3 regions of the Ruminococcus sp. 8Y-12 genome follow, and region 2 is predicted to be linked to each of the others. Evidence: riboswitches for the same ligand, from Rfam matches in the RefSeq annotation. Region 2 holds a riboswitch; each other region holds the start of a gene.

Region 1 (10,177 bases), 1.8 Mb from region 2:
TACCAGGAATGCAGTGCGTGTCCCATCTCATGTGCCAGGGTAAAGACATTATTTAAGTTATCCTGATAATTTAAGAGCACATAGGGATGGGTGCCGTATGCTCCCCAAGAGTAAGCCCCTGTCCGCTTGCCCTCATTTTCGTACACATCAATCCAACGGTTGTCAAACCCTTTCTGCAGGAGCGCCAGATATTGCTCTCCCAGAGGTGCAAGTCCTCTCTTTACGGTCTCCTTAGCTTCCTCAAAAGAGAGCTTTCTCTTGGCCTGACTCACCATGGGCACATAGATATCGTACATGTGAAGTTCTTCCAGACCCAGTACTTTTTTGCGCAGCTTCAGATAGCGGTGCATAGGCTCCAAATGCTCATGCACACTGGCAATCAGATTGTCATACACAGAAATGGGGATATTTCCTTCATCCAGGGATGCCTCCAGAGCGGATGGATATTTCCTCATCCTGGCGTAGAAGTCTGCCTGCTTTGCGTTCGCCTCATACACAGCAGCCAGTGTGTTTTTAAACCCCGCGTAACCGGCATAGAGGTTCTCAAAAGCCTGTTTTCTGATCCCACGGTTGTCAGACTCCAAAAACGTTACGTATCTTCCCTGGGTTAGGGCAAGCTCCTCCCCCTCTTCTGTAACTACAGGCTGAAAAGTAATGTCCGCATTATTGAACATGGCATAGATATTTGAGGGTCCTTTCGCCATATCCCCGGCCTTGGCGAGCACTTCCTCCATCCGCGCATCCAGTGTATGCTCCTTCTGGCGCAGTATATTGTCAAGAAACCTTCTGAATTCCAAAAGAGCAGGTTCCTCTTCCAAATATTCCCGGATCTTCTCATCCTCAAGAGTAAGTATTTCCGGTACCATAAAAGAGGATGCCGCGTTCAGCTGATTCATCACAATCTCCATCTCCCCTGCCATCTTCTGGCTTTTGCTGTCTCCCATATCCTGATGCAGCAGTTGGTTTGCGTACACATATACCTTCTCAAACCTTTGGCTCATCTGGCAATAGCTCCTTAGCATTTCTAAAAACAGCTCACTGCTCTCCCCAAGTCTGCCCTGATAATCCCCAAAAGACTCTATCTCTCTGTCCAAAATCCGGACATCCTCTGCAAATGCCGCCTCTGACTCATAGAGGTCCTCCAAAGCCCAGGTTGTCTCTCTCTCCATTTCACTGCGTTTTTTTTGCTTTATCATAATCCTGCCTCCAATGTCTATCGTTACCTGATTTCTTTTTATGATATCATATACGGAATCTTTTGTCAGTATTCAGAAATCGTTACTGTTCACACGTTCGCAGTAACATGCATAAATCCCCTTGACATTTCATCCGCACCGATGTATTATTGTATTAATCAATTAATACAATAATACAAGAAGAGGTGAGAACATGCCATGGACCCTAAATTCAGAACGCCCGATCTATGCTCAGATTGTGGAAAAGATACAGATGGATATCATATCCGGTGTCTACGCACCGGGTGACAGGCTGCCCTCTGTTCGGGAACTGGCGGCGGAAGCTTCAGTCAACCCCAACACTATGCAGAAGGCATTGACAGAATTGGAACGCACGGAGCTGGTTTATTCCGTCCGCACCAGTGGACGCTTTATCACGGAGGACACAGCGTTGATTACACAGGTAAAAGAAGAACTGGCTGCAGGCCAGGCAATGGATTTTTTAGAGAAAATGACACAGCTGGGATTTCAAACAGAAGATATCTTCCGTCTTATTGAAAAATTGACGCAAGCCCAACCCCAACCAGAAAAGGAGAGAGAAAAATGAGCAGCATATTAGAATGCAGAGATCTGACAAAGGATTTCGATGGACACAAGGCTGTCTGTAATTTAAACTTAACACTGCCTGAAGGAAAAATTGTGGGCCTTTTGGGTCCCAACGGAAGCGGGAAGACTACGCTGATCAAGATGATCAACGGCCTTCTGAAACCCACCTCCGGCGAACTGCTGGTGGGCGGATTTGTCCCTGGCATTGAGTCAAAGAAACTGGTATCCTATCTTCCTGAGCGCACATACCTGGACGAGAGCCTTCACGTGGCGGATACCCTGACCCTATTTCAGGATTTTTACGAGGACTTTGACATGGGCAGAGCGGAGGATATGCTTCAGAAGCTGAAGATCAATCCCCATGATCAGATCAAGACCCTGTCCAAGGGCACCAGGGAGAAGGTGCAGCTGATTCTGGTCATGAGCCGCAGGGCAAGGCTGTACTGCCTGGATGAGCCTATCGCAGGTGTAGACCCGGCAGCCAGAGATTTTATTATGACAACCATCTTAAATAATTATGCACAGGATGCAACCATTCTGATCTCCACGCACCTTATCGCAGATGTGGAAAACATACTGGATGACGTGATCTTTCTTCAAAACGGACAGATCCGGCTCTTTTCCCCAGTAGACGATATCAGATATCAACAGGGAAAATCCCTGGACGGACTTTTTCGGGAGGTGTTCAAATGTTAGGAAAATTGTTAAAGCATGAGTGGATGGCTGTGTCCCGTTTTCTGTTACTTATTCACGGAATTCTGCTGCTGTTCGTTGTGGCAGGAAGAACACTCCTTCTTTTGCCCATACCCAGCAGGATCAGTGGTACGGTGGCTGTATTTTACTCCATGGTCTATGTATTTGCGCTGGGGGCAGTGGCTCTTGGAACTTGTTTTTACCTGATACTGCGCTTTTACCGGAATATGTTTACAGATCAGGGATATTTAACCCATACCCTGCCGGTGAAGCCCTATGAACTGATCTGGTCTAAGTCCCTGGTTTTTCTGGCCTGGATCATTCTGGATGTGCTTGTATGTATTCTGAGCATCCTAATCATAGTCATGGGATTCCAGGATAACGGCTCTGCCAACCTGATAGCCAGCTTAAAAACGGCCTTTGAGCAGCTAAAGGGCGCCTTCGGGAATCTCTGGCCCCTGGCAGTCCTGCTTGTACTCACTATGTTGCTCACCCTGATTTTCCAGTGGATCAATCTGGCTTACTGCGGTATCTGCGTTGGAAGCCTGTTTTCAAAGCATAAGGTCCTGCTCTCTGTGGTATTCTGCGGTATCTTTTATATGGCTGTGCAGATGGTCTATGGAATCTTCATGGTATTTGTAGCTTTCGGACCCATGATTTTCTCCCAAAATTTTAATCCCTCAGCATTTTCCCTGCGGGTCATGATCCTGGGCATTATCGTATTAGCAGTTGTGTTGGGCACTTGCTTCTACAGTGTTTCCAGACTAATTGTGGCGAAACATCTGAATCTTGACTAGTAAATATAGATTTGCGCAGAAAGAGCACCCCCGCGACCAGGGTGCTCTTTCTCACACAAACAATTATAAAAAAACGAAGTTCTGAGAACTGCGCGTTCTCACGATTAGTGGTGGAACAGACGGATTCCGGTAAATGCCATAACCATGTTGTACTTGTTGCAGCAGTCAATCACCAGATCATCTCTCACAGATCCTCCCGGCTCTGCGATATACTGCACGCCGCTCTTACGGGCGCGTTCTATATTGTCACTGAAGGGGAAGAATGCATCGGATCCCAGAGTTACGCCTGTCATCTGATCCAGCCAAGCTCGTTTTTCCTCCCTGGTAAATACTTCCGGCTTCTCCTTAAATATCTTCTCCCATGCGCCGTCAGCCAGCACATCCATGTATTCCTCTCCGATATAAACATCAATGGCATTGTCCCTGTCCGCACGGCGGATACCGTCCACAAACTTCAGGTTCATCACCTTGGGGCACTGACGAAGCAGCCAGTTGTCAGCCTTCTGTCCAGCCAAACGTGTACAGTGGACACGTGACTGCTGTCCGGCTCCGATGCCGATGGCCTGTCCATCCTTTACAAAGCATACGGAATTGGACTGCGTATATTTCAGCGTAATCAGGGCAATCTTCATGTCTCTCAGGGCATCTGCTGAAAGTTCCTTATTCTCTGTCACAATGTTAGAGAGAAGCGCATCGTCAATAGGCAGTTCCTGTCTTCCCTGTTCAAAAGTAATGCCAAATACTTCTTTGTGCTCAATGGGAGCCGGCCTGTAGTTCTCGTCAATCTGAATCACATTATAATTTCCGTTTTTCTTTGCCTTTAAGATAGCCAGCGCTTCCTCCGTGTACCCCGGAGCGATCACGCCATCCGACACCTCGCGTTTGATGATGCTGGCCGTATCCTTATCGCACTCATCGGACAGGGCGATAAAATCACCGAAGGAGGACATTCTGTCCGCTCCCCTTGCCCTTGCATAGGCGCAGGCCAGAGGGGAGAGCTCTCCCATGTCGTCCACCCAGTAAATCTTTGCCAGGGTCTCGTCCAGCGGAAGGCCGATGGCTGCACCAGCTGGGGATACATGCTTAAAGGAGGTGGCTGCCGGAAGGCCGGTGGCTGCTTTCAGCTCACGCACCAGCTGCCAGCCGTTGAAGGCGTCCAGGAAATTGATATATCCGGGTTTTCCGGAGAGTACCTGGATGGGAAGTTCATTACCATCCGCCACATAGATCTTGGAGGGTTTCTGATTTGGGTTGCATCCGTATTTTAACTCTAATTCTTTCATGGCGTCTCCTTATTGATTCTTATTCACTATTTTGGTCTCATAGTTTCCTGTTGCTATATCAATATACCTTACAAAAAGAGAAACTTTATTGTCTTTATCTAAACTGTTCCAGAGCATCTCTGTAAATGCTTCCATGTCATCCGGAATTTCAACTAATTTGGGTTCTCCCTCAAAGCTGGGAAGAGGATTTCCGTCGCATTTATATGTATGGATGAAATGTCCTTCTCCGGCAACCGGATTTTCATAGGCAAAGGTGTAGCGGTTGCAGGCCTCCGGATTGCCATTGTTGCTCTTTAAGATGGACAGTGCATAGTTGTACAGTCCGTCTTCAATATGCATGATTCCGGAAATACGCGGCGTGTAGTTGGGGCCGTCCGGCTCAAACTCTCTGGTTCTTAAAGACTGTTCAAAAGTCATCTGCTTGTCCATTCCCTCATAGATGGTGTCAGTCTGATCTCCATTGGTCACAATTGTCTTGTTCCCCAGCACACGCACCGGCGCGTAGATGATCAGGCTCGGGTCAGTCAGCTTGGACGGGTCAAATGCCTGGGTACGGATTCCCTCTTTGTCTTCCACAAAGATACGGTTGCGGCTGTTCTCACTTCTGCCCATAATAAAATATGCGGTCACAGCTTTTGTCCCGTCAGCGGATTTACCGATTACGATTCCCCTGCCCGGATAGGCATTGCTTTTTAATTCCTGCTCCAAAGACATCATTTCCATTTCCTTTCTCCTTTCGGTGTGAAAAATTACCATTAACTAATACTAATATATATTTCGAAACAACAAAAAACCACCTGAGGACCTCAGTGGTCGCCCAGGCGGTCGGCATTTCTTTTCACGTTGTACTCCCCGTAGGTACTCCTACTTTTCCGCCAGTCGTACAACCTCTATCGTCATATTACACCATTTGTCTCCGTTTGGCAAGTGGGAATTTCAATTAATTTTAAAACAAAGAGTACGCTGCCCTCCCGTTCGTTTATTACCCACCGTCCCAGACGCTCCAGATAGGAAAACTTTTTCAGGCAGTACAATAGAATACTCTCCTCCGGTGTGTACAGCACCAGAATGCCATTCTCTTTGAGTACCTCCGGAACTTTCTTAAAAAAGCCTTCATACAGTCTGGTGATCTGCTCCATATCTTTGGTCCTGGTAACCCCGGGCAGATTACTGACAATCTCATCAAACAGATATTCGTGTCGGAAGTCCAGGAAGTCACGGTTTATATAATTAATCAACACGCCGGCTGCCTCCGCGTTTTCCCTGCCCTTTTCGATAGCCTCACGAAAGATATCCACTCCGTACATGGGATTTGCAGGCTTCAGAAAATTTCGCTCAATCAACATTGTCCCCACTCCGCAGAAGGGGTCCAGCACCTGGGCGTTCTCCTTCAGCCAGGGTTTGGCCAGCTGCATCACAAGCGCCGCGTTCGCCGGGGCAATGGAGGAGGAAAGTGCGTTTTTACGGTAGGAAAAGCGCTCATCCGGCAGGGTATACAGCTTCAGAAGGGGTACATAGCCCCCATCCTTTTTCTCCAGCAGACGCAGTTCCACCTCATAGTCGGACGTGGAATTGATCAGCTGCCTTCCCGTCATCGCCTCCAGAGTCCGGGTAAACTTGCGCAGAAAATCACTCTTTTTGTCCATTGCCAGGCGCCCACGGTACTCCACTCGGAAACAGAAGGGGCCGTTCTCCCTGTGCATGGATCGAATAAATGCAGCAATTCCCCACCCAGCTAACTGTTTTGCAGCCTCCTGGGGCTGTGCATCCACTGTGGTCAGCTTTGGAAGGGGGAAGAGAAGCTCCGTAAAGGTGCGGATTTTCATCAGTCCTTTGACCTCTTTGGACCTAAGCCTCACACCTCCGGCTAAGAGCACATGCTTTTCCTCATCCAGCTGTTCCCTGGTAATCTCCCTGTGGTTGCGGTTTGTCATCAATATCACCTCCCGCTCTTTTGTTCCATCCAGGTAGGTATGCGCAGAGGGCTTTTCGTATTTCAGCACCATTCTTGTCAGCTCCGCCATCTCATCCAGATAATGCTTCTGGTTTTCCGGCTCCATGCTAAGTGTAGCTGCGCGCTCCAGATATTGTTTGATCTCAGGCAGATAGGCGCTGTAATCATACTTTCTCATTGCCTGCAGATAGGCCGGCTTTACAAAGAGCTGTTCCTCCCTCTCGTATGCATCCCACAGGCTGGGCAGCATATCCTCACATTCCATCTCCCCCAGAATCAGAGCCGCGTTTTTTCTTACCTTAGGGTCTTCGTGGTCAAGAAGTGCTCCCAGCCGTGAGAAATCCCCTCCCAGCAGATAGGCAAAAGCACGCTTCTGATCCCCTGCCTTGATCTCTTTTTTCAGCTGAATTAAATTGGCGCGGGTATCCTCCCCCGCACAGATACGTTCATACAGATCTCTTACCATTGCGTTCTACTCACCATTTTCCTCAATGTATTTGGCCACGTCGCTCTTAAACTCCTGCCATTGATTTTCATTTTCCACAAAATATTTGGGACAGTCTTTACCGGTCACATCATAATGGCGTATTACGTCATCCATGCTCAAATCAAATTTACCACACAGAAAAGCTACCAGTTCCACCAGCGACTGGTAGGTGGCATCCGTAAACTCTCCGCTCTCGTCAGGGTGGCAGCACTCAATGGATACGGTGTCAATATTCCTGCTGTTGGATGCATACGCCACCTCTGAGGTGGGGATGCATTGAATGATCTCTCCATCCAGTCCGATCACAAAATTACTGCTCACTTTATTATCCTGGGTGTCCTTTAGATTTTCAAAGTAATCCCGGTTGTTCTGCGCCGTACTCCCCGGATTGGCCGTATAGTGCACCACCACTCCGGTTATCTTATCCGTAGGTGTTCCGGGTCTGGAGAACTCATTTACAGTCAAAAGCTGTACATCCAGCTCCGGCATGGGAATCTGCTTTGTGGGGTCGCCGATATCATAACGTTCATTTTCCACTTTGCTGCTCACCTGTTTAGGAGAGTTGTTTATAAACTTAAAAAAGAGCAGGATTAAGAGGATACCCGCTAAAATCCCAACCCCCAACAGAACCGTGTGCAGCAGAATTTCTTTTTCCCTCTGCTTTTTTGTCTTTCTCTTTTTTGTTCCGGTATGTTCCTCTTCCCGTCTGTCCCGGGAATGTGCTCTTCTGTTCATTTTGCTCATTGCTCCCTTCAAGAACGCTTTCGTGTTCTTGCCTTTTTAGAACCACTCTATGCAATGAAAGCAGGACAGGCCAAAAGGCCTGTCCCACTCTAAGCTTTTACTCGTCTACGCTGTAGTTCGGCGCTTCCTTTGTGATATGGATATCATGCGGATGGGACTCTTTCAGAGACGCCGCAGAGATCTTCACAAACTTTCCGGTCTGTTTTAATGTCTCCACATTCGGCGCTCCGCAGTATCCCATACCGGAGCGCAGGCCGCCCATAAGCTGGAATACGGTATCCTCCACACTTCCCTTATAGGCCACACGCCCTTCCACGCCTTCAGGAACCAATTTCTTGGCATCCGTCTGGAAATAACGGTCTTTGCTTCCGTTCTCCATAGCCGCAATGGAGCCCATACCGCGGTATACCTTATATTTTCTTCCCTGGAACAACTCAAAAGTTCCCGGGCTCTCGTCACATCCTGCGAAAATACTTCCCATCATACAAACATTTGCTCCCGCTGCGATGGCTTTTGTCATATCTCCGGAATACTTTATGCCGCCGTCAGCGATGATGGGGATATCATATTCCTTGGCAACCGCATAGCAGTCCATGATGGCTGTGATCTGGGGTACACCAATCCCCGCAACCACGCGTGTCGTACAGATAGATCCGGGTCCAATACCCACCTTCACAGCATCCACGCCGGCTTCAATCAGTGCCCTCGTTGCCTCACCGGTTGCCACATTACCTGCAACCACAGACAAATCAGGATATTTCTCTTTGATCATCTTTACACAGTTGATTACATTTGCAGAATGTCCGTGTGCGCTATCCAACACAACCACATCCACATGGGCATTCACCAGAGCAGTCACACGATCCAGTACATTTGCAGTAATTCCCACAGCTGCTCCGCACAGAAGTCTTCCCTGTGCGTCCTTTGCTGACAGAGGATATTTGATCTGTTTTTCTATATCCTTGATGGTGATCAGACCTCTCAAGTTGTTATCATCATCCACGATGGGTAGTTTTTCTTTTCTGGCCTTGGCAAGAATCTTCTTGGCCCCCTCCAGTGTAATTCCCACTTTGGCGGTGATCAGTTCCTCACTGGTCATGGACTCTTTGATTTTCTTAGAAAAATCTTCCTCAAATTTCAAGTCACGGTTTGTGATAATGCCTACCAATTTCCCGTTCTCCGTAATTGGGACACCGGAGATGCGGAATTTGGCCATCAGCTCATTTGCGTCTGCCAGAGTATGTTCAGGTGACAAATAAAATGGGTCCGTTATAACACCATTTTCAGAACGTTTTACCTTGTCCACCTCATCCGCCTGGGCTTCGATGGTCATATTTTTATGAATGATGCCGATGCCGCCCTGTCTAGCCATGGCAATCGCCATACGATGTTCTGTAACGGTGTCCATTCCGGCACTCATCATCGGAATGTTTAACTTAACTGTCTTGGTAAGATTTGTTGACAAATCTACTTGATTTGGTATCACTTCAGAATATGCCGGCACTAAAAGCACATCATCAAATGTAATACCTTCACCAATAATACTACCCATTTTCCGTATCCTCTCTTTCTCTAATGTGTTCGTCAGATGGTAACTTTCTGAAATATTGTAAGTTTCCTTAGTCTAACAAATTCATAAACGCATGTCAACCCAATTTTACTTTTCTCGGTGCAATTCTACGGATATCCTTTAGCATCACATCGTTGAGCTCCAGAAGGATAATCTCCATCCCCTTATCACCATTGTAAACCATTGCGTACACCTTGGATTCGTCTGTCCTGGAAGTGTAGTCCACCACCTTCCCCTTGTTTCCCTGACGATAATAATCCATATCGTGTGATTTCCAGAGGGCAATCAGCTCAGCCTTTTCGATCTCATAGGAACCTGCCCTTTTGCGCTTCTGTTTGGACATAATCTTATCTACGTCCAGCTCACCGTTCACATAGAGATACTCAAATTCCAGATTCAGGGCCGGAAGTTTAAAATAATCCAGCACCGCAAACCCAATCAGAAAAAGAAATCCAATGGGTGTGATAAACAACCCAACAATACCCGAAAGTACGGTAACTGCAATCAGCACTGCCTTCAAAACCTGATCTCCAGCTGTCGCCCTGCGCGGCACTAAAAGCTCTGTGTACAAATCACTCATGTTGTTCCTCCTGTCGCTTACTTTTTCTTATCTACCAGTATACCGAAATTTTTGCCGTTAGGAAAGTAAATATTGCACAAATTTTGCCGCGTTCTTTGTATTTTTTGTGTTCGCAACAATGGAAAGCACTACTGGCTCTGTCCCGTAGAGAGATTCCAGCTTTTCGTTGCCCAAAAGCCTAAGTCCATACACCTTTTCTCCGCCGCCATCCTCCTGGTTTCCGGTGACGCATATCTGTCTGTTGGCTTCCAGGAATTCCTCTCCCAGCGCCTGAGCAAGATCCTGATA
Region 2 (10,177 bases):
TGGGAACAATACGCAGGAAAAGAGGAGCATTTATGTACATAGCAGATTTACATATTCATTCCCGATACTCCCGGGCCACCAGCAGGGACTGTACGCCCGAATACCTAGACCTCTGGGCTAGGCGGAAGGGAATCCATATTGTGGGAAGCGGAGATTTTACACATCCGGCCTGGCGGGAGGAGCTGAAGGAAAAGCTGGAGCCCGCGGAGGACGGTCTTTATACGTTAAAAGAGGAGTTTCGTATAAAGGACGATACTGTAGCGGACACGCTGACACCCCGGTTTGTCATTACCGGAGAGATCAGTTCCATATACAAGAAAAATGGGCGGGTGCGCAAAGTGCACAGCCTGATTTTGCTGCCGGGACTTGAACAGGCACGGCTGCTTGCAGAAAAACTGGCGGCCATTGGCAACCTTCACTCGGACGGGCGGCCCATACTGGGGCTGGACTGCCATGATTTGCTGGAGATTGCCCTGGAGCTCTGCCCGGAGGCAGTCTATGTCCCGGCTCACATCTGGACGCCTCATTTTTCTTTGTTTGGAGCATTTTCCGGCTTTGACACAGTGGAGGAGTGCTTTGGAGACCTTTCATCCCATATTCACGCCATGGAAACCGGTCTTTCCTCAGATCCGCCTATGAACTGGAGGGTATCCGCTCTGGACAAGTATCAGCTGATTTCCAACTCGGATGCCCACTCCCCCGCAAAACTGGGGAGGGAGGCGAATCTTCTGGATATTGAACTGTCCTATGACGGGCTGAGGAGAGCGGTCCAGGAGGGACATGGACTTGCAGGTACTATTGAATTTTTCCCGGAGGAGGGAAAGTACCACTTTGACGGACACAGGAAGTGTAGTCTGTGTCTGACACCATCGGAGACAGAAAAGTTTAATGGAATCTGCCCGGTCTGCGGAAAAAAGATAACCATCGGAGTCTCCCACCGTGTGGAGCAGCTGGCTGACCGGCCGGAGGGCTTTGTGCGGGAAAATGCTAAGTGGTTTGAGAGTATGGTTCCTCTTCCGGAGGTGATTGGAGCCTCAGTGGGTCACTCTGCGGCCAGTGCGAAGGTGCAGAGGGAGTATCTGAATATGCTCTGCCATCTGGGGCCGGAGTTTGCCATTTTAAGGGACATTCCTTTAGAGGAGATACGCAGTCTGTCCGGGCAGCTGATTTCAGAGGGGATTGGGCGTCTGAGAGAGGGAAAGGTGGAGCGGATTCCGGGGTTTGACGGGGAATATGGGACAGTGAAACTGTTTGAGTCTGAGGAAATTGAAAATACAGACGGGCAGATGAACTTTTTAGACCTCTTAGGTGTTCCGGCGAAGCAGGGCGGGGACTCTGTGACAGAAGCGGGGAAAGAACAACCAAAGACTGCGGCAGCCAGGAAGATGGACGGTTGTTTGAATCACAGCAAAGGAGCAGAGGTGATGCCAGGGGATCTCCCGGAGGAAGTTACCACCGCAGATGCGAAAGACAAAGCGTCCACCGCAGCCGCGAAAGAGGAGGCTGCTCCCGCAGATGTCTTAAACAGGGAGCAGGAGCAGGCTGTCCGCTCCACATCCAGAAGAATTGCGGTGATTGCGGGGCCTGGAACTGGAAAGACCAAGACGCTGATCTCCCATATCCTGTATCTGTTGGAGCATAGGAAAGTAAAGCCCTCCCAGATCACTGCTGTGACCTTTACCAACCAGGCGGCAGCGGAGATGAAAGAGCGCCTGCAGAGGCAGTTGGGAAAAAGACGCCAGCTGCGCACCATGCAGATTGGAACATTCCATGCCATCTGCCTCTCATTTCTGCAGGGGCAGGGACTTTCCTTTACCTTAATAGATGAGATGAGGGCAAAGGAGTTTGCCCTGGAGGCAGCAGCTCAGTTTGGAGTGGAGTGCAGGCCGGGACAGTTTTTGGAAAAGGTCTCACTTTGGAAGTCAAGGGTGCTGTGCAAGGTGGAGAAACAGTGGCAGGATGCCTTTGCATATTATCAGGAGTCGCTCAGGGACAGAGGCCTGCTGGATTTTGACGACCTGATGTTGGACACTCTGGGGCTTATTGAGACAGGGGATGCGCAGAAGGGCTGGGAGAAACACTTTTCTTATCTTCTGGTGGATGAGTTTCAGGATATCAATCCTCTTCAATATAGTCTGATGCGCGCATGGAACTTACAGGGCAGGGAACTGTTTGTGATCGGGGACCCGGATCAGTCCATCTATGGATTCAGGGGGGCGGATGCCCGGTGCTTTGCCAGGATGAAGCAGGAGTATGAGGATATGGAGACCATTTCGCTGGTGGATAATTACCGGTCCTCGCCGCAGATCCTGGCGGCTGCCACGGAAGTGATTTCACGCAATCCGGGGGATGAGCGCATTCTGAAACCTAATCGCAGGGATAATGTGCCGGTGCGGCTGGTAAAGGCGGGAAGTGAGATGGGAGAGGCAATATTTGTATCCAAAGAGATCAACCGTCTGACAGGAGGAATCGGAATGCTGGAGGCCCATGAGATGTCGGGCCGGGTGGATGCAGACAGGATCAGAGGGTTTGAGGATATTGCAGTGCTATACCGGACCCATAAAGAGGCTAAGATGCTTGAAAAGTGTCTGAAAAAAGAAGGCATTCCCTATGTGGTTGCGGGAAGAGAGGATTTTCTTAGAGAGGACAAGGTAAGGGGGTGCATCTGCTTCTTTAAGAGCCTGTTGGACGAGCAGGATTCGCTGGCAAGGGAGCAGTGTCAGAAACTGCTCTGGGATCTGCAGAGCAATGCCATTTCAGACAGTGTCTTTGAGAATTTGGCAGAGAAATACCGGCCTCTCTGTGCCCGGAAAAAACCGGAGAAGATTTTGAAAACGTGGATGGAGGAGATGCACCTTGAAGAAAATGAGAGTATGAGAAAGCTTTTGGGCATGACTCTGTTTCATAAAAACATGGCGGAGTTTCTACAGGCCCTGAGTTTGGGAGTGGAGAGTGACCTGAAGCGCTGCGGGGATAAGCAGTATGCCTCCGATGCCGTCACACTTATGACCCTGCACGGCTCAAAGGGGCTGGAGTTTCCGGTTACTATCATCTACGGCGTGCGAAAGGGCGCAATTCCATTTGAAAATGAGTACCACACAGCAGACACAGAGGAAGAGCGCAGGCTCTTCTATGTGGGGATGACAAGGGCCAGGGAGGAACTGATTCTGACGACCTCAGGGGAAGAATCGGAGTTTGTGTCCGGCCTGCCGGAAGCCATGCTGACAATTGAGAAAGCGGATAAGCGCAAGAGAGAGATCAGCTACAGCCAACTGAGTTTGTTCTGATATATAGAAAAAGATACTTGACAATAGAGCGTATATGTGCATATAATAAAACATACTAATGGTATGTAAGGGGAATACAATGGCGAGAAACAAATATCCGGAAGAAACGAAAAATAAGATTATAGACACTGCGGCAAAACTGTTTATAGAAAATGGTTATGAACATACCTCCATCCAGGACATCATTGACCACCTGGGTGGGTTGAGCAAAGGAGCGATCTATCACCACTTTAAATCAAAGGAAGAGATCATGTGGGCAGTTGCGGACCGGATGTATGAGGGATCTGAGTACACTCTGGAGAAAGTGGCCAGGCGCATGGACTTAAACGGAGCAGAAAAATTAAAAGAGATCTTCCGAACATCTCTGAACTCTACAGGGCAGACGGATATCTTCAGTGCGGCTCCGGATATGCTAAAGAATCCCCAGCTCCTTGTCCGTTACTTGGAAGAATGTGTGCAGAAAGATGCCCCGGATGTACTGAGGCCGATATTGGAGGAGGGGATTGCCGACGGCTCCATCCAGACAGCTTACCCAAAAGAGCTGGCGGAGGTGTTGCTGCTGATCGGAAATTTTTGGCTGAATCCCATGATCTATCACTGCAGTACGGAAGAACTGGTGAGCAAATTGAAGTTTTTTCAGCATCTGACACAGCTTTTTGGGCTGGATATCATTGATGAAGGCATGATAGGACAGATGCAGAAGTATTCAAAGGCCTATGAAAAAAACAGGAGAGGCGAATAGCCGGCAGGAAAGTAGACTGCTCTGCCTGTGCAGGGCAGCTTATTTTATAATTAAATACATACCGACGTTTGGTATTGAAAGGAGTTTTTATGGAAGCTTTGGAAGGAATGAAACAAAAGATGGGGGAGAGGGAAGGAGGAATCAGGGACTTTCTGTTAGTGTTGATCGGGCAGATTATTTCCCTGTTCGGGAACTCGGTGATGAGGTTTGCGCTGCCGCTTCATCTGCTGAATGTGACAGGGTCGCCGGCGTTATTGGGATTGGTGTCCGGTTGCGCTTTCCTGCCCATAGCGGTGATGTCCCCAGTGGGCGGAATCATTGCGGATAGGGTGAATAAGCGGAACGTGATGGTGGTTCTGGATTTTTTGACAGCGGGATTGGTGAGCGGATTTGTTCTGCTGTACGGAAGGATGAGCCTGGTGACAATAATTTTGGTGATGCTGTTTTTGCTGTATGGTATCTCCGGGGCTTATCAGCCCTCTGTGCAGTCCAGCATTCCCCTGCTTGTTCCCGAGAATAAGGTTATGAAGGCCAATGCGGCTATCAATATGGTATCTTCCATGTCTGCTCTGATGGGGCCGGCCCTTGGGGGAATCGCTTACAATATCTGGGGGATTTTGCCTGTGCTCTACACTTGCATCGGTTGTTTCCTCTTTTCCGCAATAATGGAGATTTTTATCCATATCCCGTTTGAGAGGCGAAAGAGATCCGTTTCCATGTTGAGGGAGACAGCGGCTGATTTGAAACTGAGTGTCCGCTACATTGTCAGGGAAAAGAAGGAGATTGGAAAACTGACGGTCTGCTGTGCCTTTGTAAACTTGGCTATGACAGCCCTGATGATCATAGGGCTTCCGGTTATTGTGATGCAGACCCTGGAGTTCCCGGGAGGAAATGCTTCACAGATGTACGGTTTCCTGCAGGCAATCCTGGCTGCGGGAGGTCTGATAGGGGGCTTGGGAGCCGGGTTATTCAGCGAAAAGCTGAAGATTCGTTCCAACTGGAAGCTGCTTCTGGCATGCGGGATTCTCCTCATCCCCATGGGAGTGGTGCTGCTCTTAAACAGTCCAGCCTATATCGCATATTCTGTGCTGGCAGCAGCGGGGATGGGAATTATGGCCCTTGCCTCCATATATACCATTCAGGTTATGTCCTATATTCAGATCACAGTTCCAAGAGAGCTGGTGGGCAAGGTGATTGCCTGGATCATCGCCATCTCTACGTGTACACAGCCCATTGGCCAGGTCATATATGGCGTTCTGTTTGAAGAAATGGCCGGATACTTGTGGCTAATCTTTTTTGCCGGCGCACTGCTTTCCTTGTGCATTGTGTTCTACAGCAGGAAGATTTCAGAGCAGCTCTAAATCAGTGCCTATGTGTCTAAAGTCCCCCTCTGCGGGCCGCGAAAAGCGGCACAGGAGGGGGATCTGCATTTTCAGGGGAAGTGCATTATTTTTCCTCTTTCAATCCTATATAGATATGAATCTCAGCCTCATCCATACTGCTATTCTGATATTCCTCAAAATCACAGACGAACGAGCGGGGAAGATCCATCTCCCAGAGCTGCTGCCAGAATCCGGCTACAGCCTGGTGCATATCTCCCTTGACGATGAATTTGGCATACCGGCCTGCAGGGATCGTGTGAATCACAGCCCCCTGTGGTATACTGCCCGGTTCGGAAACCTCACAGGCAACCATAGCTGTGTAATCTCCCTTTTCATCATCGGCATAATCCGTATAGATGCCCAGAGCCTTAGAGGTCTTTTTGTTTGGAATTGACGCGTAGATACCATCTTCATAAAAATGCTTCCACAATCCTCCAATCACATTTCCCATATCTGGGGACTGGTTATTAGTTCTGGCAGATAGACCTGCAATTGTGGATACATCCCTGTTTACAATTTCATAATTCATATGTCTGTTCTCTCTTTCTTTTATTCCCGCGAGCAGCGAGGCAAGCAGCCGTACTTGCGGGGGGGGTTGACACATGGAGTTGTCTGCGCTGGCAGACAGGTCCATTTCCTGTATCATAGCACGCATAACAGGACACCTGTGTGTCCTGTTAAAAATAAAAGTAGAATGTTAGAGGGGAATGAGCTATAGTATAAATAGAGTATTTGGAAAAGCATAGCCGGAAGCGGTATGATTACGTGGAAAGGAGAAAAAATGGAAGAGACAAGACGTGAAGTGGAAAGTGTAATCAATGAGGAGAGTGGGGAACCCTTGTCAAAATTGCCGAATATCGGCAAGGTACTGGAGGAACAGCTGAGGCAGGCGGGTATAACAAATACGGAGCTGCTTCGGAAAATGGGGAGTCAGCAGGCATGGCTGAAGATTAGGGAGAACGACAGCACAGTTTGCCTTCACTGCCTCTATGCACTGGAGGGGGCGGTGCAGGGAATCAAGAAGGCACTGCTGGCGAAGGAGAAAAAAGAAGAGCTCAGAGAGTTTTTTCAGTCAGTGACTCGGGAGAGCTAGGGCCAGAGAGGCAAAAAGCTTCAGTTAAACGGGAAGAGGGGAAACTACATGCAGAAAATTTTCACAAATTATATTAGCTTTGTAGTGACAGTTGCACTGCTGACGATCCTGGCCCTCAACTGGGTGCTCCTTCAGAACAGCACCAGAGAGCAGATGGTGGAAAATTCAGTGCTGAAGCTGGAGCAGATCGCCAGGACACTGGAAAGCAATGAGGTGGAGCTTGAAAATCTGAAGGAGAGCCTTGATGAAGACTACCTGACAAGGGCTTACGCATTTGCATATATTATTCAGCAGAATCCGGGTGTTTTGGACAGCCAGCAGGAATTGGAACAGGTAGCCAAGCTATTAAATGTGGACGAGCTGCATGTGATTGATGAGAAGGGTATCCTGTTTGCAGGCAGTATACCCAAGTATTTTGGTATGGACTTTCGTGATACGGATCAGACAAGGGAATTTTTAAGTATACTGGATGACCCGGAGTCCTATCTGGTACAAGATATCCGCCCAAACGGCTATGAGCAGAAGGTTTTTCAGTACATTGGGGTTGCAAGGAAGGATCAAAAGGGAATTGTACAGGTGGGGATGGCTCCGGACAGGATGCTGGAAGCCCAAAAGAGAAACCAGCTGGATTACATATTATCCAGGATGCCTGTGGATTCGGGCAGCCTTCTGTTTGCCATTGGCAGTGGGGAGGAAACCGCATTGGTAAATACAGATCAGGGGCAGGAGGAAAAAAGGATAGAGGACCTGGGCTTAAAACAGGATAGGCTGGCGGAATTTTATAACGGCAAATTTGGCAGGTACGAGGATGAGCGGGTATACTATGTAATCCGCAGGTATGGGGATTTGCTGCTGGGGGTGGGGCAGACGGAGAAAGGCCTGTATGCTGCTGCTGTCAGCCAGACCATGTTGACTGCCATATTTCTGCTCTTGACCTGCCTGATTGTAATTTGGGTGTTGAATCGGCTGCTCAAGCGACAGATTGTAGATGGGATACATACCATCTCAGATAAACTGTCTGAGATAACAGAGGGCAATCTGAATACAGTGGTTCAGGTGGAGAGCAATCCAGAATTTAAGCAGCTGAGCCTGGGAATTAACAAGATGGTCCAGGGGATTCTGGATGCTACTGTGAGGGTGTCTGAGGTCATTGATATGGTGGATATGCCCATAGGCGTCTTCGAGATCGGAAAGGAGTCGCGCCAGGTGATGGCCACGGATAGGCTTCGGACGGTACTGGGATGGACGGAGGAAGAGGCCTTGCAGTATACTGCTGACAGGGAATTGTTTTGGGAAAAGCTGCAGCAGATCATGGGCAGCCCCATGGAGGGGGAGAACGATATCTTTTGTATACACGCAACACCTAAGCGCTGGGTTCGGATCAGAATAAAAGAGGATAACGGCAGCGTGTTCGGGGTGGCGGCGGATGTGACAGAGGAGACCAGGGAAAAGATCCGGATAGAGCATGAACGGGACTATGACTCACTGACCGGACTCTGTAATATTGATATCTTTAAAAAAGAGGTGGAGAGCATACTGCAGCAGGGGACTTTGGGATATGCGGCGATGGTCATGATGGATCTGGACAATTTTAAAAGGATCAACGATAAATACGGTCATGACTGTGGGGACGAATATCTGAGAAAATTTTCGCAGATGCTCCGTCAGTACCATCATGAGCATGGTATCACGGCGAGAAGATCCGGGGATGAATTTTGTCTGTTTCTGCACCACTACGGGTCAAAGGCCCAGATCGCAAACTGCATGGAGGAGTTTTTCGGCAGGCTAAAAGACAGTAAGATGGAGTTCCCCGACGGCAGTGTGCAGGAGATCCGGATTTCAGCAGGACTGGCTTGGTATGGGGAACAGATGCATGCCTACGGGACACTCATGAAAGCTGCAGATTATGCGCTCTATGATGCCAAGAATAGCGGAAAAGCGATGTTAAAACAGTATTCTCTGGAGTGAAAAATGTGACAAAAATATACATAATTTGATAAATTTAGTTAATTGACGGAATGTTTTTGAAGTGGTTGACATTACGGGATTTGAAGGATATAATGAGAAAAAGAGTGTGCATTTTAGATGCTGACGGAAATTGTGAGATAACACAGTGTGTCTAAAATGTTGAAGAGCCGACCGTCTGGGCAGCATTTGTATTTACAAATGTTGTCCTTTTTTATATCATAGGAAAATCCTTCGGAATTCCCTATGATATAAAAAGCCCTCCGGGCGGGATCGCACTGCGGCGGAAAGGAATCATGTCGCTAAAGCGACCCGCCGCAGGCGGAGAATCCCGCGAGCGGGATTCTTTTTCATTACATCGGAAAGCCCTGCTTTGCATACTATTACACTAAGCTGGAAAACGCCTTGTTAAGTGTAATATGTGTCCGGGCGGGATGCGCGCCCTGTTCATTCTTTATATTTTAAAACCTGTATTGGAGAAGGAGGTATTATGAGCAGACTAAGTATTCTGACACAAAATCAGGCACAGACCACAGTGGAAGACCTGTACAAGGACCTGGAGCGAAGGATTTCAGCCAGCCCGCCAGGACTTTGTCCAGTGGATTTGTCCGTATCTTTCTTAAAAATGTGTCATGCACAGAGCTGTGGCAAGTGTGTTCCCTGCCGGATCGGCCTGGGACAGCTGGAAAACCTGATGGAGGACGTCCTGAATGGGGAGGGGTCCTTGGAGACCATTGACCTGATTGAGAAAACAGCCAGGAGCATATTTTACTCCGCAGACTGTGCCATTGGATATGAGGCGGCCAGAATGGTGTTAAAGGGAGTTCACGGGTTCAGGGACGACTTTGAGGAGCATGTACTCAGGGGGAGATGTACCTGTGAACTGAACCAGCCAGTGCCCTGTGTAGCCCAGTGCCCTGCCGGAGTGGATATACCGGGATACGTAGCTTTGGTGGCGGAGGGCCGATACGCGGATGCGGTGCGCCTGATCCGCAAGGACAATCCCATGCCGGCTGTCTGCGGCCTGATCTGTGAGCATCCCTGTGAGGTGAGATGCCGCAGAAGTATGATGGATGACTCTGTAAATATCAGGGGGCTGAAGCGCTTTGCGGTAGACCATGCCGGGGAAGTTCCGGTACCCAAGCCTGCGAAAAAGACAGGAAAGAGGGTGGCAGTGATCGGCGGAGGACCAGGAGGCATCAGCGCGGCCTACTACCTGGCCCTCATGGGACACGAGGTGACGATCTATGAGCAGAGAAAAGAGCTGGGGGGTATGCTGCGCTACGGGATTCCCAATTACCGGCTGCCCAGGGAGGTTCTGGACAAGGAAATCTCCCAGCTTCTGAGCGTTGGGGTGGAGGTGAAGACAGGGATTACGGTTGGAGAGGACCCACGCATTATTGACCTAAAGAACCAGTACCATGCTGTTTACATAGCCATTGGCGCCCATATAGACAAAAAAATCGGAATAGAGGGCGAGGAGGCAGAAGGCGTGATCTCCGCGGTTGAGATGCTCAGGCAGATCGGAGACGGCATTATGCCTGACTTTACCGGAAAGGATATAGTGGTAATCGGAGGAGGTAATGTGGCTATGGATGTGGCGCGCTCCGCAATCCGTCTGGGCGCAAAAAGGCTGCGCATCGCCTACCGGAGGCGCCAGGAGGATATGACTGCAATGCCCGAGGAAGTGGCCGGAGCCATGGAGGAA
Region 3 (10,177 bases), 440 kb from region 2:
TTTCTTACGGTCAGCGCAGTAAATATGCAGACCTGTTTTATAGTTACAAAATACTACAATGAAAAAGAATCCCGCCCGGAGGGCTTTTTATATCATAGGGAATTCCGAAGGACTTTCCAATGATATAAAAAAGCCGCTGCATGATTCTATACGGCGGCTCTGCAATCCTATGAAATTTTCTGTGCGGTCTGTCGCAAATTGCTTCAGCCTACCTGAGGCATTAAGAGCTGTGCCTGCACGCCCTCTTCCTCTGTGAGGTATCCGTATTTGACCATACTTTTTATGACCTGCGTCTGCCTCTTCCTGGCCAACTCCATATTGTCCGGGTTATACACAGAGGGCGCGTTGGGTATGCCTGCCAGCATCGTGCACTCATCCTCTGTCAATTCACCGGGCGTCCTCTGAAAATAGCCCATCGCCGCATCATAGATGCTGTAATATCCATTTCCAAAATATATGCTGTTGACATACAGCTCCATAATCTCCTCTTTAGAGTATTTATCCTCTATGGCAAAGGCCATAAACACCTCCGCCACCTTGCGCTCCAGCTTTTTCTCCTGGTTAAAGTAAAGGTTCTTGGCCAGCTGCTGTGTGATGGTACTGCCACCCTCCACAAAAGCTCCTGCCTTTAGATCATTAACCACAGCCCTGCCCATAGCCAGCAGATCAATACCCGGATGTTTATAAAAGCGGTGATCCTCCACAGCCACCACAGCATTTACATACTGTCCCGGCAGATCCTGAAACTTCGTATAATTTGTCTTACTCCGGACACTGCCCACCATCTGCTCCAAACCTGTCTGATCCAATGCCTCCCGGTAAAGACGATAACCTTTATATCCCACATATCCTGACAGGCAGAGCAGTACAAGCAGCGCCAGAATCAAAAGTTTTTTGAATACTTTCATCTGTGCACCCTCTCTCCTTGTTTGTAGTTCTCTTGATAACTACAGCATAGCATATCTGCCCTGCAGGAACCTTAAAATAACCTTGCATTATTCTTGCAAAACCCTGATAATCTTCAGAAGTTTTGCTTCACTATTCTACCCTTTAATCTTTGACAGCACAAAATTGTAGATTAGCCTGGAAACCTCATAATTATAGTGGATGCCGTCGCCTGTGCTCTTTCCATTGATATCGATATAGCCGCCATCCACCAGATAGGAATAACTGTCCAGGTAGGCAGTGGGAAATGCTGCTTTGATGGCAGCATTGAACCGCTTAATATTATTATTATTTACTATGGTGATATCATACTTTTTCTTCTTAGCCAGATTCCGCTCAATGGGGTTTACGGACAAAAAGTAAAATCTTGTATCCGGATATCGCACTGTGAGGCTGGCATACAGCGTGATATAATTGTTGGCATTTTCCAGTCCATTGCTGCCCAAATCATTGATTCCAAAGTTGAATATCACCTTTGATTTGGGATAGAGCGCAAGCTCCTCCTCCAGTGCCTTCAGTGCAGAACCTGTCAGCCAGGGATATCCCTCTCCAACCTTTGCAATGTAGACGTCGCTGCTCAGTGTGGCCTCCTGCATCCCCACAAACCGGGAATCCCCCACAAAGATCACTTTGCTCTCCTCAGATGGGACGGTGGGATTCTCTATTCTCTTTCCGTCCGGGCCCACATAGTACTCCCCCACTTTTGTATTTCTCAGCATATACCCATCCGGACCCACATAATAGACACCGACCCACTGGTTTCTCAGCATGACTCCCGATTTATTGAAATAGTAAGTCTGTTTATCAATGGTATGCCATCCCTTCATGGCCGCTCCGGTCTTTGCGGAAAAATAGTACCTTTTGCCCTTAGTGTTTACCCATCCTGTGGTAAGGACCCCTCTCTTATTGAGGAAATACAGATTGCCCTTGAACTTTTTTGGGCCTGTAACACGGTATCCTTTCTTATTAAAATAGTAGATCTTCCCATTAATCTTTCTCCAGACCCCTTTTACATACTTCCGGTTGTGTACATAGCGGTACCGGTATCCCTTTTTGTTTTTCACCCATTTTCCGTAGGGTGTGTACTTTTTGGAGACATTCTTGATCAGATTGAACTTTGCAGCAGCTTTGCTCTCCATAGAAGGCTTCATCCCCAAAACTCCCACACACAGTATGCAGAGCAGCGCCAAGATGAAAAGTCTTTTCTTTTTCATTTTTATTACCTTTCTTTTACAATTTTATTTCATTTTTGTTGCCATTATATCACACTTTTATACACTGCTGCAACAGCAGAGGCAAAAAAAGTATCGCATCTTTCGATGCGATACCACAAATTCTGACTTTTTTATGCCTCTTTTTTCTTTTTAGAAATCAAATAGTATGGAAGTGCCACAAAGACAACACCACCGATGATGTTACCGATGGTAACGACTACCAGGTTCAGGACATATCCGCCAACGCTTACTGCAGCAGAGCCCGGATTCAGCAGTCCCACGCCCATAATGCTCATGTTTGCAATGCTATGCTCACAGGAGCAAACCATAAACACCATAATACACCAGAACACCATGATCAGCTTTGCCACTTCATTTTTCAGCTTAATGCTGCACCATACAGCCAGACATACGAGAACATTACAGAGAATGCCTCTTGTAAGCATCTGCATGGGTGTGAGGGCCATCTTCCCTTCCGCTGCAGAGGCAAAGCACTCCGCAACCGCTCCTGACGGTACGCCTGAAAGCTGGAAAATGCCTACCGCGATCCAGGAACCCACCAGGTTTCCAAGATAGCAGAAAAGCCACAGTTTCACCGTATTGCCCCAGGATACCACCTTTGCCAGAGAGGCGGAAGCCATCACAAAATTGTTGCCTGTAAACAGCTCTGCGCCTGCCATCACCACAAGGCTGAGCGCTGCCGCAAAACAAAAAGCCATCACAAATTTCGCCATGGGATCATCCGCTGCTTTCAGCGGCGTGCCCATTACAAAGGTAATAAAGGAACCAAAGGAGATAAACGCACCCGCCATCATGGAGGATACAAAGTATCCCAGAGGATTTTTCTTCATCAGGCCTAACTTTCCATTGCCCGCATTGCACACTGCCTGAAACTCTTCCTGAAACATCTCAAACGCCCCCTTCTCCAGTTGGGAGCAAATATGTCAAGCATATTTGCTCCCAAAATTAATCTTTTTTAGAACAGTCCGGTAATCTTTCCATTCTCATCTACGTCGATCTTCTCTGCTGCAGGAACCTTCGGAAGTCCTGGCATTGTCATGATTTCTCCTGTCAGAGCTACGATAAAGCCTGCGCCTGCAGAAATCTTCAGGTTACGCACAGTAACCTCAAAGTCGGTGGGTGCTCCCAGTTTTGTCTGATCATCTGTCAGACTGTACTGTGTCTTTGCAACACAGATCGGACAGTTGCCAAATCCCAGATCCTCCAGCTGCTTCGCCTGCTTCTGAGCATTTGCAGTCAACACGGCTTTCTTTCCTCCGTAGATCTTCTGGACAATCGCGTTTAACTTATCTTCAATGCTTCCCTCCAGCTCATAGGAGAAGGTAAAGTCATTCGGCTGTTCAACCAGCTCGATTACTTTCTCTGCCAGTGCTTTTCCGCCTTCGCCGCCTTTTGCCCAAACCTCAGACAGCGCTACGTTTACGCCCAGCTCTTTACATTTTGTCTCAACCAGATCCAGCTCTGCCTTTGTATCTGTCGGGAATGCATTGATAGCTACTACGCAGGGCAGTTTGTATACATTTTTAATATTGCTCACATGTTTCAGCAGGTTCGGAAGGCCTTTCTCCAGAGCCTCCAAATTCTCGTTGTTGAGATCTGCTTTCGCAACTCCGCCGTTGTATTTCAGGGCACGCACGGTTGCAACGATTACAACTGCATCCGGCTTCAGGCCTGCCATACGGCACTTGATATCCAGGAACTTCTCTGCACCTAAGTCAGCGCCGAAGCCTGCCTCAGTGATTGTGTAGTCAGCCAGCTTCAGAGCCATCTTTGTAGCTGTCACAGAGTTACATCCATGGGCAATGTTTGCGAATGGTCCGCCGTGTACGATAGCCGGTACATGCTCCAGTGTCTGTACCAGGTTCGGCTTCAGAGCATCCTTTAAGAGTGCTGTCATAGCGCCCTGTGCGTTCAGATCCCCAGCGGTAACCGGCTTCTGCTCTGAGGGCTTGCCATATGTATAACCAACGATGATTCTGGAAAGTCTGGCTTTCAGGTCAATGATATCGCTTGCCAGACACAGAACTGCCATGATCTCAGATGCCACTGTGATATCGTAGCCATCTTCTCTCGGTGTGCCGTTGGTTCTTCCGCCCAGACCATCCACTACGTTTCTCAGCTGACGATCATTCATATCCACACATCTTCTCCAGGTAATCTTTCTGGGGTCGATATTTAATGCATTCCCCTGGAAAATATGGTTGTCAATCATAGCTGCCAACAGGTTGTTTGCCGCACCGATTGCGTGGAAGTCACCTGTAAAATGAAGGTTGATATCTTCCATCGGAACTACCTGCGCATATCCGCCGCCGGCTGCTCCACCCTTTACTCCAAAAACAGGTCCAAGGGACGGCTCACGAAGGGCAACCATAACGTTTTTGCCCAGCTTCTGCATACCATCTGCCAGACCAACGGTGGTAGTGGTCTTTCCCTCTCCTGCTGGTGTGGGATTGATTGCTGTCACAAGAATCAGCTTGCCGTCTTTCTTGTCCGTCTCTTTGAGCATGTTGTAATCCAGTTTTGCTTTATACTTACCATACTGCTCCAGATATTTCTCCTCAATACCTGCTTTTTTGGCAATCTCAGTGATTGGCAGCATCTCTGTTTCCTGTGCGATTTCAATGTCTGATTTGTAACCCATGATAAAATATCTCCTTTCATTTTGCCGCTTTTCGCGGTAATTAACTGTTTTTGGGCAAAAAAATGCCGCGTAAAGCCAGTGGACATATACAGATACATACTGTCCCTCTTTCTTATACGCAGTAGCGGAAGCGATATTATAACGCGGAAAATCCTTCGTTCACAGAAAACCTCCCCCTTCTGTGACACTTTACGCATAACATCTACTCTACCGGGTCTTGAATTACACTGACAAAGGAATCCCCCGCCTGTATAAAAAAAGAGCAACACTCAAAAATCAAAATGCTGCCCAGACGGTCGACCCACTTATAATTTTGATTTCCCTGTGGTACTCCACAACTATCCGTCAGTAATCAAAACCCTTTGTTTATGTTATAAATATACAACACGCAAAGGGTTTTGTCAATAATTTATCAATAATTTCATGAATTAATCTTTCTATTCCAAAAACTGCTTTTCAAACCGCTCCATCGTCATGGGCTTGGCAAAATAATACCCCTGAGCGATATCGCATCCGATCTCTTTTACAAACTCCACTTGCTCCTCTGTCTCCACCCCCTCCACAACAGTGGCAATGTGCAGCTCTTTTGCCAGACGGACTACGTTCTTCATAACAGACTCCTTCCTGATTCTGTTTTTCCTGGCCTCCAAAAATACCTTGTCCAGCTTCAGCTCATCAATAGGAAATTCACTGAGTATATTCAGGGAGGAATATCCGCTTCCAAAGTCATCCATGGATATCGTAAAGCCCATGTCATGCAGCTTTTGCAGCAGTTGGGTGATCTCCCCCGTATTCTCTGCCACCACACTCTCCGTCACCTCCAGAATAATCATGGAAGGATCGATACGGTAGTTCTCCAGTGTTTTCCTCAGATCCGGAAGGTAGCTGGACTGGTAAAAGAGCTTTCTGGACTGGTTAACTGCTATGGGCACTGCCTGCAGTCCGGCATCCATCCATTCCCGAAGCTTCGCACAAACCTGCTCCAACATATGCATGTCCAGCTTTGTGATAAATCCATTTTGCTCAAATATGGGGATAAACGTATCCGGGTATACCATGGTGCCATCCTTTCTCTTCCACCGCACCAGAGCTTCTGCACTTTTGGCCCTTCCGGTCCTCAGATCTATTTTGGGCTGCAGGTTTACTAAAAATTCTCCGTTCTCCAGCGCCTCTCTCATCTGATTTTCAATGGTGCTCCTCTCCAATGCCTCTCTGTGCAGCTTCTCATCATAAAAAGCCAGGGAACTCATATGATTTCCCTTCACAGATTTCAGCGCCATGGCTGCCATATCCATAAACAGGTCCAGATCCATCTTTTTGTTGAATGCTTCGATCACCTTTACCCCGCAGCTGCACACAATGCTGTAGTTTCGGTTTTCCCTCAGTGGATATTGGCTAATTCGATCCATGATATCCCTTAGCCGCTTCTCCAGCCGCCTCTTGTCATCCAGTCTCATCAACATGCCGAAATTGTCCGCTGTTTCCCTGTAAAAGAGCTCCTCCGGCTGAAGAGACTCACGCAATACCCCGGCCACATGAATCAAAAGACTGTCTCCCTCCTCAAATCCAAACAGCTCATTGAAAAACCGGAAGTTCCCCACATTCAGTACCACAAATGCATACCTGCCGTCCCTGCAAAGGCGCTTTGTGGCATCATCCCAGAACTTCTCCTTGTTAAATGCTCCTGTCAACTGATCAAAATATGCCAATTGGAGAATGGCCTGCCTGTTACGCTTCATGATTCTGTATATGTATAAAAAAAGTACAGCAAACATGAGAATCACGATTCCCAGTACGATCCCGGCTATATTGATTACTTTTACAAAATTTTGACTGAGGCTGTCCTGGGGTACTATACAGTAGATATACCAGTCATTGAAGTTGACAGCCTTAAAATTCATCCAGTATTTCGCTCCCTGATACTGGAGATCTGTAAAATAGTCCTTCCCGCCTCCTATATTTTGTAAAACCTCTTTTTCCTTTTCTGCACCCATGTGCCCTTTTTCGAAAATATTCCTCAGCTCATCCTGGACAATAAATTTCTCTCCACGGACAACAAAATCCCCATTGCTCTTGATCAGATGTAAATACCCTTTTCCATTGAAAATCGGACGGTCTATGATAGTATTGAACGTATCCGCACTGCTGATGGCGGACAAGGCCCCTATGATCTGACCACCCATATAAATAGGAACGCCATAGCAGTTTACATATTCATCCGTAAAACGGTCCTTTATGGTATCCGACACGTTGGCCTTTCCGCTCAGAGCCTCCTTTACAAACTGCTCGCTGCTCACGTCCTCATTATAGTATTCTTCTGCGTTTAACCCTACAAAATAACCGATACCGTCCAGATCTATATATCCCATCTTGGTAAAATGGTTTCTGCTGTTCTCCAGCTTCAGGTATTCCAAGATCTTTTCCTTCTGAAACTCCCCGCCTTCCCCAATAAAAGTAGAGAGCGCCTTCAGCATCTGCATATCCCCGTCGATCTGCTTCTCCACCGTATTTTTATACTGCTCCGTCACTTCATACAAATATTGCTTTGCTTCATTTGTCTGGGCTTTCTTAAAAGTCATGAAACCGATAAAGCTTATCACCAACAGCGCTGCGCTGATGAAAACCACCACAGCCACTGATGCAGCAATCTGCTTTTTCTCATCTCTTTCAATCATGGTCTTTCTCCGTCACGCTGTACTTATTCTATTTCTTTACTATTTGATGTCTGCACCGTTACATGCAAAATCCACTATTCCATTGTACCTGGATATATTCTGTTTTACAAGCTTCAATCTCCCTTTTCTGCTTAAAGCAGTTTAGATGATGCTGACCGGGCGGGGCTGAATTGTAATTATTTGACCATTTTATTGTACAATCATTCCCCTTTTACAAAGTATGTGATTTATCCCTTGTGTTCCTTTATTAGAATAGCTATAATCCTTTTCATACCAGTCAATAATTATGGGGGATTTCACATGCAGTATGAGGATATGGATAAAGTAATTGAGAACACACTGAGGGCGCTTAAAACATTCAAGCCTTTGGAACTTTTTTTTAGGAAGTATTACCGTTTGGTGAACAATATTGATCACTACACACCTGAAGAAAAAAAGCGAATTTTAAAAGAGTATGAAAACAATAAGTTTCTGTCCAAAGAGCAGGAGCCAGATGTTTTGAGTGAGGATCACTTTTTCGGCAGTGCGGATATTGCGGTGAATAAGCACTGCCGTTACCTGCCAGGCAAGTACCACACGCACAATTTTATCGAAATTTTCTACATCTTCTCCGGCACCTGCATCCATGTCTGCCACCAGCAAAAATACAACCTCTGTGCCGGAGATTTCTGCTTTTGGGAATACGATGCCCCTCACAAGATCATTTCTAATTCCGACAATTTTTTGGCCATCAATATCCTGATCCGCAGGAACTGTTTTGAGAAAATGTTTTTCCCGCTTCTGAAAACGCAGAATATACTGTCCAGCTACTTCCAGAACATTTTGTATGGCAACACTTCCCACCCTATGATTTTATTCCGCACAGGTTCTGATAAAAAACTGCGTTATTTCGTGAGCTGTCTGTATCAGGAAGAGACCCACAAAGATACCTACTATGGGGAAATGATGACAAACTTTTTGAGCGAAATCCTGATCTACCTGCTGCGCACCCACCTCTCCCATGTGATCTCTAAGACCACGGAACATTCCACCGGTGTGACAGCCATTCTGCAGTATATTCAGGAGCACTATAATACAGTCACCCTGAATGAGGTATGCAGCCAGTTCAGTTATTCCCCGGCCTATTTAAGCCGGTTAATTAAAAAGAGCTTCGGCATGACTTTTTCCGAGATCATCAAAAACCAGAGACTAGACCGGGCGAAATGGCTGTTGGAAAACACTGAGATGTCCATTCCCGACATAGCCCTCGAAGTGGGCTGCACGGATACCAGCCATCTATACCGGCTCTTTAAACAGGACCTGTGCACCACACCCCTGAAATACCGTCATGCTTATCAGCGGGCTGAAGCTCTCTGATATACAAAACAGCCTCCCTTTTGGGAGGCTGTTTTGCCGTATACTTTTTACTTTGATCCTGCGGATAACAGGACTTGAACCTGCACGCCTGTTGGCAATAGAACCTAAATCTATCGCGTCTGCCAATTCCGCCATATCCGCCAATGATTACTGCCCATTTATTATAGCGGATCACTTGCTACCTGTCAATGTTTTTTAGCGGACATGCCCAGACTATTTTCCCTCCCTATACTGGGAAATCTCCTCATAGTTGTGGGCAAAGCTCTCATTCTCAGGAATCGGGATTGCGGGTGCGTTTTTAAAGGTTAATTTCAGCAAGATCGGAGTGATGATGGTTGTGATGATTACCACAATTACCACTGGTCCTAAAAAGTTGGACCCCAAAAGTCCCACCTGTGTTCCCTTGCTGGCAACAATCAGCGCCACCTCACCACGGGAAATCATTCCCACACCGATTCTGATTGACTGGTAATTCTTATAGTGACACATCTTGGCACCGAGTCCACAGCCGACTACCTTTGTGAGCACTGCCACCACCACCAATACCACAGCAAACAAAATGATATTCGGTGTCATAGAAGGCAGTTCCACCTTTAACCCAATACTGGTAAAAAAGACCGGAGACAGGTACATATATGAGACGATATCAAACCTGGATGCCAAATACTGGCTTCTCTGTGTGCTGGATATGATCAGCCCGGCAATAAATGCCCCTGTAATATCCGCAACTCCAAATACTACCTCCGCTATGTAGGACATCACAAGGCAGAACACAAAGGCCACTATCACATGGCGCTGCAGCCCCTTTTTCCCCTTCTCACTCCACTTTTTATAAAACTTATAGAACAGAAACCCGGCAACTGCCGCGAAAAGGAAAAATCCCACAATCTTCAACAGAACCACAACCACATTGACTGAGCTGTCCGCCAGGCTGGTGATCACTGTCAAACCGATAATACCCAGAATGTCATCGATAACCGCAGCCCCTAATATGGCATTTCCAGATCTGGTTTTTAGCTTACCCAGCTCCTTTAATGTCTCAACCGTAATGCTAACGGAAGTTGCCGTCAGTATGATTCCTATGAAAATATTTTGAAGAAACGTGCTGCAGGAAGCGTCTGACGCTATGACTTGTGGCTGATTGAAAAAGTATGCCACAGCAAAACCGCCTACGAGCGGAACCACCACACCGATCAGGGCAATCAGGAAGGAGGCTTTTCCGCTGCGCTTCAGCTCTTTTATATCTGTCTCCATGCCTGCACAGAACATCAGAACCACAACGCCTATCTCAGCCGTCTGGTGGATAAAGCTGGTCTCTTTTAATA

What was found. A riboswitch is a leader RNA that binds a small molecule or an ion and turns the genes downstream of it on or off. The one in region 2 is predicted to bind ZMP and ZTP.
Region 1: another riboswitch for ZMP and ZTP. It lies ahead of AC0THY_RS11960 (IMP cyclohydrolase); the one in region 2 lies ahead of AC0THY_RS19850 (NAD(P)-binding protein).
Region 3: another riboswitch for ZMP and ZTP. It lies ahead of AC0THY_RS17945 (formate--tetrahydrofolate ligase); the one in region 2 lies ahead of AC0THY_RS19850 (NAD(P)-binding protein).

What each region holds. Positions count from the first base shown of each region.
Region 1 covers NZ_CM176623.1:3,103,127-3,113,303, reverse strand. The annotation lists gene pepF (oligoendopeptidase F) at 1-1,196, opposite strand, end outside; gene AC0THY_RS11980 (GntR family transcriptional regulator) at 1,390-1,782, shown strand; gene AC0THY_RS11975 (ABC transporter ATP-binding protein) at 1,779-2,477, shown strand; gene AC0THY_RS11970 (hypothetical protein) at 2,471-3,271, shown strand; gene AC0THY_RS11965 (phosphoribosylaminoimidazolecarboxamide formyltransferase) at 3,376-4,554, opposite strand; gene AC0THY_RS11960 (IMP cyclohydrolase) at 4,564-5,277, opposite strand; ZMP/ZTP riboswitch at 5,363-5,447, opposite strand; gene AC0THY_RS11955 (methyltransferase domain-containing protein) at 5,451-6,974, opposite strand; gene AC0THY_RS11950 (peptidoglycan recognition protein family protein) at 6,981-7,730, opposite strand; gene guaB (IMP dehydrogenase) at 7,837-9,291, opposite strand; gene AC0THY_RS11940 (DUF6106 family protein) at 9,386-9,889, opposite strand; gene AC0THY_RS11935 (hypothetical protein) at 9,947-10,177, opposite strand, start outside.
Region 2 covers NZ_CM176623.1:4,876,548-4,886,724, reverse strand. The annotation lists gene AC0THY_RS19880 (UvrD-helicase domain-containing protein) at 33-3,287, shown strand; gene AC0THY_RS19875 (TetR/AcrR family transcriptional regulator) at 3,367-4,029, shown strand; gene AC0THY_RS19870 (MFS transporter) at 4,119-5,390, shown strand; gene AC0THY_RS19865 (GyrI-like domain-containing protein) at 5,476-5,940, opposite strand; gene AC0THY_RS19860 (TfoX/Sxy family protein) at 6,193-6,504, shown strand; gene AC0THY_RS19855 (GGDEF domain-containing protein) at 6,553-8,472, shown strand; ZMP/ZTP riboswitch at 8,579-8,660, shown strand; gene AC0THY_RS19850 (NAD(P)-binding protein) at 8,960-10,177, shown strand, end outside.
Region 3 covers NZ_CM176623.1:4,434,901-4,445,077, forward strand. The annotation lists gene AC0THY_RS17930 (transglycosylase domain-containing protein) at 204-908, opposite strand; gene AC0THY_RS17935 (SGNH/GDSL hydrolase family protein) at 1,044-2,159, opposite strand; gene AC0THY_RS17940 (formate/nitrite transporter family protein) at 2,291-3,067, opposite strand; gene AC0THY_RS17945 (formate--tetrahydrofolate ligase) at 3,136-4,821, opposite strand; THF riboswitch at 4,942-5,033, opposite strand; ZMP/ZTP riboswitch at 5,101-5,184, opposite strand; gene AC0THY_RS17950 (bifunctional diguanylate cyclase/phosphodiesterase) at 5,259-7,496, opposite strand; gene AC0THY_RS17955 (AraC family transcriptional regulator) at 7,797-8,852, shown strand; tRNA gene AC0THY_RS17960 (tRNA-Leu) at 8,912-8,993, opposite strand; gene AC0THY_RS17965 (cation:proton antiporter) at 9,066-10,177, opposite strand, start outside.